One region of the Asaia spathodeae NBRC 105894 genome, then DNA from elsewhere that is predicted to be linked to it. Evidence: predicted binding sites of a transcription regulator. Region 1 holds the regulator's gene; the other holds the start of a gene.

Region 1 (3,414 bases):
CAGATCAAGACAGGCTCGCTGTCGCGTTCCGATCGTACGGCAAAGTACAACCAGCTTATCCGTATCGAAAACGAACTGGCTACCGCAGCCCGTTACGCAGGCCGCTCGATCCTTCCGCGCGCCTGATTTTAATGAAGGGGAGCGAATTTCGCTCCCTTTCCCAAATCCCCGATTGTAAGCGGCGCAGCCCTCAGGGTAGGGTATCTCCCAACAGCCCGCTTGCAACCGTGGAGTTTCCGTGCAGATCGTTCGTGCCATCCGCCGCGTCGTGCGCGCCGTTGTACCCCCTGCCCTGTTTCTCGGGCTGACGGCCTATTTCGGATGGAACGCCCTACAGGGCGATCACGGTCTCAAGGCCTATCACCAGCAGCTCAAGCTTATGGATCAGGCTATTCAGGCCCAGAAAGATGCTGACGACGAGCAAGCTGTCTGGAAGCGCCGCATCACCAGCCTCAACGAACGCGCCCTCGATGCCGATATGCTCGATGAACGCTCGCGAGCCATGCTGAACCTCGCCCGCACCGGCGATACCGTAATTCCCTACGGTCCGCACGAGAAGCTTTACTGACTTTCTGAAGCAGCAGCTTTGCCCAGGAAAACCAGCGCTATCCTGACGGGCTTATCCAGAAAAGCAGGCATAAAAAAAGCGGCTCTAAAGCCGCTTTTTCCATTTATCGCTGATGCCTGATCTTACTTGATCTTGGCTTCGCGGAACGCAACGTGCTTGCGGACGACGGGGTCGTACTTGCGCACTTCCATCTTGCCGGTAGCCGAACGGGCGTTCTTCTTGGTGACGTAGAAATATCCGGTCTCTGCGGTCGAGACGAGACGGATCTGAATGACGTTGGTCTTTGCCATGGGGTCCTCGCAAACTGATCTGTCGCTGCGCGCGACATGAACGGCAGCGTTTTCAAGCTGGGGCCTAAATGCGTGGATTACGCGCGCAGGTCAAGTGTTTCCGGTAAAACGGTGGATTAATTTTGATGTGCCGGGGAAAAAATCTTGAAGAGATCGAAGCGAGAACTTAATAAGAACATAGTGATTCCGGGCTGACGCGGTCTTAGGCCGCCCCAACCCTGGAGAGAGGAACCCCATGCTCACGCGCAAGCAACACCAGCTCCTGCTTTTTATCGACTCCTATCTGAAGCGGACCGGGTTTTCTCCCTCTTTCGACGAAATGAAGGAAGCGCTTGATCTGCGCTCGAAATCGGGAATTCATCGACTGATTTCAGCCCTTGAAGAGCGTGGTTTTCTTCGTCGTCATCATCACCGCGCCCGCGCGCTTGAGATTGTGCGCCTCCCGGTCACAGAGGCCTCGACCACACCGGTCATTCAGGCTCCGGCCTCTGAGAGCGGCAGCTTCCCCCGCCTTGCCCATAGTCAGGAACGGGCTGTTTCCGCTTCCGTCGAAGCCAGCCAGACGCCCGTTGTCGGCGTACCGCTCTATGGCCGCATTGCTGCGGGCCTTCCGATCGAGGCCTTCCGTGATTCGGGCGAACAGATCGACATTCCGGCGGGCCAGCTGACCAATGGGCAGCATTACGCGCTTCACGTATCCGGCGATTCCATGATCGATGCCGGCATCCTAGATGGCGATACGGTGATCATTCGTCAGGGTGAGACAGCAGAAAACGGACAGATCGTGGTGGCACTGGTCGATGACCAGGAGGTCACGCTCAAGCGCCTGCGTCAGAAGGGCAAGTCTATCGCCCTTGAGCCTGCAAACACTAATTATGAGACCCAGATCTTCCCGCAGAATCGCGTGCGTATCCAGGGCGTGCTGATCGGATTGTATCGTCAGTACAACTGAGGCGGAACGCTTGTTGGCTGCAGGCTGTCCGTCAGCGAACGCCTAGCCTGACGAGGCGCTGCGTCCCAGCAGAACTGCCAGTTGGCCGATGATATTGTTCTCGGCCATTTGAGCGACGTTGAAGCGCATGAATCGGGATGTCTCGCCAGAGACGCTGAAGACTGCCCCCGGGGCGAGCACAATCCCCTCTTCCAGGGCGTTTCGCGCCAGATCTGTAACATCGCAGCCAGCAGGCATCTCACACCAGAGACTGAAGCCCCCTTCAGGCATGATGACAGGTTTGATCCCGAGTGATCCCAGCTGCGCAGCCCCCTCCTTGCGCGCCTGAGCCAGACGACAATGAAGCGCCTCCATGTGACGGCGATAGGAGCCGCCAGTCAGGACGTGTTTCACGATCTCCGCTGCAACAGGGCTGACACCGGCGAAGCCAGTTGCAATCAGCAGATCTCCGAGCCTCTCGATCATCTCTGAAGAGGCGGCGATGTAGCCACAGCGTAGTGAGGCAGAGAGGGTCTTCGAGAAAGAGCCGATCCGGATGACACGGTTAAGCCCGTCTAAAGGGGCAAGGCTCGCAAAGGGGCGTGGCGCAAAATCGGCGAAGATGTCGTCTTCGATTATCGTGACGCCATGCGCCTTGGCCAATGAGAGTATCTCATGCGCCTTGTGCAGCGTGATCGTGCAGCCCACCGGGTTCTGTAATCCGGAATTGGTCAGGTAGAGCCTCGGCGCTTCCTGCCTCAGCAATCTGGCAAAAGCATCAAGGTCAGGGCCATCTGCAAGGCAGGGAACGCCTATCACCCTTACGCGATGCACAGCCAGAAGCGCCCGGAAATTGAAGTAGCAGGGATCATCGACCAGAACCGTATCGCCGGGGCTGAGCATCAGACGGCAGACCAGATCGACCGCCTGCGTGCCGGAACTCGTCAGCAGGATCTGCTCTGGTGCCACATGCAGCTGATCTTCAGCCCAGCGTCGCGTCAGCAACTGGCGCAAGGACAACGAGCCTCTGGCGGGCCCATAGCCGGTCAGCAATACGCCCTCCTCTCGCGACATCGCGCGAAGCGCATGGCGAAGAGCGGGTAGTGGCATCCAGGATTCTGGCAACCAGCCGCATCCGGGCTGCATGATCGAAGGATCGGCTTCAAGGGCCTGACGCGACACCCAGAACGGATCCACCGCGTGATCGCGTTTCGTGTTCGGAGCGGCACCCGCGAGCGTGCCGCCCGCGACAAAATAGCCTGACCCGGGTCGCGCATGAATCATCCCTTCCGCAACGAGGCGGTCATAGGCCTCGGCGATGGTCGAAGGAGAAAAGCCATGCTGACTGGCGAGCCGACGTATCGAGGGCAAGCGCTCACCTCGCGCCAGACTGCCTGAGGCGATACGTGTGCGCACAGCGGCAATGACCGTCTCGGTCCGGTTTTTTTCGCGCATGGGAGCCCGCAAACTGTATGGCTACTGAATGCCGTACAGTTTTGCCCAACTGTGCTGAACTGTCCATGGTCTGCCGAACAGGACGGCATCAGAGTGACCGCTCGGAAGAGGGCGTGAATCGCCCGTCAGGTACAGGCGGAAAAGACCCATGAAACAATCGAGCGGCTATG
Region 2 (3,414 bases), 280 kb from region 1:
CTATCCACTGCGAATATCTGACCAATATGGGGGTTCGCGCCTCCATGTCGATCTCGATCGTGATCGATGGCGCGCTCTGGGGCATGATTGCCTGTCATCATTATTCGCCGCGCATCCTGCCGATTGCCGAGCGTGCGGTCGTGCAGATGTTCTCGGAGTTCTTTGCGCTTCAGATCATCGTCATTCTGAAAACGACGCGGCTGCAGGTCGCCGAGCGGACACACGGGCTGATCGAAAGCGTCTTGCGCAACGCTGCCTCGGTTTCGGATATGCCAGCCTATCTGCGGGGGCAGATCAGCCGATTGGCCCCGCTCATCCAGTCAGACGGTATCGCCATCTGGATCGATAATGAGTGGACCGGTCACGGCATTTCGGCGCCCAAAGAGGTTCAGAACGAGTTTGTCGAGCTTGCCTTGCGCAAGGCAGGCACGCAGATCTGGCAGTCGGATCATCTGGTCAAGGACCATCCCTGGATCGCGGCGCATACGGCGCATGTCGCTGGTGTGCTGATCATTCCGATTTCGCCCCAGCCCCAGAACTATGTCTTTCTCTTCCGTCGTGAGATCGTGCAGACGATCAACTGGGGTGGCGATCCGCACAAGACCTATGAGCATGGTCCGCACGGCCCCCGCCTGACGCCGCGTCAGAGTTTCGCGATCTGGAAAGAGCAGGTGCATGAGCGCTGCCTTCCCTGGTCGAGCTTCGATATCGAGGCCGCCGGACAATTGCGTTCGGCCCTCATTGAGGTGATGGGCGTTTATCATCAGCAGCAGCTTTCAGAACGTGCGGATGCCGATCTGCGCCAGCGCATGCTCAATGAAGAGCTCAATCACCGGGTCAAGAACATCCTCGCCGTCGTGCAGTCTCTGATCGGGCGGCCTGTAGGCAAGGACAGGACGATCGAGGAATATGTCGAGGTGCTGCGCGGGCGCATCAAGGCGCTTGCCAGTGCGCATGATCAGGTCGCCCGAAGCGATGGCGGTGGCTTGTTGCGTACCTTGCTTGAAGCCGAGCTTGAGCCCTATCGCCAGCAGCCCTCCGCGGTCGTGCTTGAGGGAGATAATCTCTGGCTGTCCGGCCCTGCGCTTTCGGTTGTGGCGCTGACGCTTCATGAACTGGCAACCAATGCCGCCAAATATGGTGCGCTCTCGCGACCGACTGGCACGCTGACACTGCGCTGGTTCCTGGACGAGGATCAGAAAAACTGGGTGCTGGAATGGACAGAGACCGGTGGTCCGCCGGTGACGCCGCCCAAGGGCAACGGGTTTGGCTCTGTTCTGCTTGAGCGCGCGATCCCTCATGAACTGAGCGGTACGTCCGTGCGTGAGTTCAGGCCTGAGGGGCTGTTCATTCGCCTGACTTTCCCGGTTCGCCATGCCGTGCTGGTTTCCGAGGTCGCGGCAGAGCCTGTGGTCGAGGATATGCCCGCTGCTACTGCAGCTCAGTCTGAGCGGCTTCATGCAGCCCATGTGCTTCTTGTCGAGGATCAGCTGCTCATTGCCATGGAGACGGAGCAGGCGCTTACTGCTTATGGCGTGCAGCACATTCGCACCGTCTCATCGGTTTATGAAGCAGGGCAGGCCATTCGCGAGCGCTGCCCTGATGTGGCGCTGCTCGACTTCAATCTGGGCAAGGAAAACTCGCACGAGGTGGCAACGCTTCTGCGCAAGAAGGGCGTTCCCTTCCTGTTTGCCACGGGCTACGCGGATCGGACCATGATCCCGTCCGAATTCCAGGATGTGCCGGTGCTGCGCAAGCCCTATTCGATCAAGAGTATCGTGCAGGAATTGCTCAAGGTCCTGCCCGCCTGAGGAGGGTCTTCGGAGCGCTGTTCGTCGAGTTGCGTCTGAAGAGGAAAAACCTTCTGAACAGTCGATAAACCATGGTTTTCCGGCTGTTGTGTTCTTGACTTGTTCTGATCTCGTCTCCATCTCCCGGAGATGAAAAAGACCCTCGCTGCCCGTCTGGAAATCTTGTCGGATGCTGCCAAATACGATGCGTCCTGCGCGTCGAGCGGCGTAAGCTCGAAGAAGAAAGCGGGTGAAGAGGGGCTGGGGTCGAAAGCCTCTAACGGGATCTGTCACGCCTATACGCCTGACGGGCGATGCATTTCGCTGCTCAAGATCCTGATGACAAATTTCTGCATCTATGACTGCGCCTACTGCATCAATCGTTCATCTTCCAAGATCGAACGGACACGGTTTTCGGTCGAAGAGATCATCTGGATTACGCTGGAATTCTACCGGCGTAATTATATCGAGGGATTGTTCCTGTCTTCGGGGGTTATTCGCTCTTCCGATTATACCATGGAGGAAATGGTACGTGTGGCGCGCGAGCTGCGGCTGAAGCACCATTTCCATGGCTATATCCATCTCAAGACCATTCCCGACGCGGCGCCTCATCTGATTGAGGAGGCCGGACTCTATGCCGATCGTCTGTCGATCAATGTCGAGATGCCGACAGATGCGGGGCTTGCCGCCTACGCGCCTGAAAAGGATGCGGGGCATATACGCCAGAGCATGGGCGCCTTGCGCCTCAAGATCGAGGAATCAGGCGACCGAAGCCTGAGCGGGCGCAAGCCTCGTCGTTTCGCACCCGGTGGGCAGAGCACGCAGATGATCATCGGTGCGGATCGCTCGACCGATCGTGACATTCTGCGCAGTTCGGCAGCGCTCTATTCGGGTTATGCGCTTCGTCGCGTCTATTACTCGGCTTTCAGTCCCATTCCTGACGCATCGATCGCCCTGCCTGCGCAATCGCCGCCGCTTGTGCGGGAGCATCGGCTTTATCAGGCGGACTGGATGGTGCGCTTTTATGGGTTTTCGTTCGACGAGATCGGCGCCCAGCGGGAAGACGGTATGCTGGATCTTGAGCTTGATCCTAAGCTGGCATGGGCTCTGCAGAACCGTGCGCTCTTCCCTGTCGATCTGAACCGCGCCAGTCGTGAGATGTTATTGCGCGTGCCGGGTCTGGGGCCGCGCTCAGTGGGGGCGTTGCTCTCGGCCAGGCGCCATTGCGCCATCCGGCTGGAAGATGTGGAGCGATTGAAAGTCTCTTTGCGCAAGGTCAGGCCGTTCATCGTCACGAGTGACTGGAATCCTGCCCGATTGATTGATCGTGACAATCTGGCGGCTGCGTTCCGCCCACAACCGCAGCAGCTTCGCCTGCTTTGAAGCGCCTCCAACTGGCCCGCGACGCGGATTTCGAGACATGGCGCGGGTTTGCCCGTGCGGCCCTCGCCGAGGGAATTGCGCCAGATCAGATCGAATGGATGAGCCCTGATGCGGCGCAGGCAGATCTGTTCTCCTCCGAACCCGCAAAGCTGGAGCAGGAGGCACCGACGGCTCCCTGTGCAACGCCGGTGGGGCACGTCTCCAAGCCCGGTCTGGCTCTTTTGCGCACTATCCTGCGCTA

What was found. Region 1 encodes LexA, which represses DNA repair genes until DNA is damaged. Its sites were predicted from a motif close to TGTTCTANNTANGTTC; they were not measured.
Region 2: AA105894_RS01590 (putative DNA modification/repair radical SAM protein) is a predicted target of LexA. The motif match lies at 1,901-1,916, and genes of this name have one in related genera.

The regions. Positions count from the first base shown of each region.
Region 1 is NZ_BAPY01000001.1:63,585-66,998, forward strand. Features, by position in the region: gene eno (phosphopyruvate hydratase) at 1-126, shown strand, start outside; gene AA105894_RS00290 (FtsB family cell division protein) at 239-568, shown strand; gene rpmG (50S ribosomal protein L33) at 691-858, opposite strand; gene lexA (transcriptional repressor LexA) at 1,094-1,810, shown strand; gene AA105894_RS00305 (aminotransferase-like domain-containing protein) at 1,853-3,244, opposite strand; gene AA105894_RS00310 (DMT family transporter) at 3,393-3,414, shown strand, end outside.
Region 2 is NZ_BAPY01000001.1:347,096-350,509, reverse strand. Features, by position in the region: gene AA105894_RS01595 (HWE histidine kinase domain-containing protein) at 1-1,811, shown strand, start outside; gene AA105894_RS01590 (putative DNA modification/repair radical SAM protein) at 1,941-3,173, shown strand; gene AA105894_RS01585 (UdgX family uracil-DNA binding protein) at 3,170-3,414, shown strand, end outside.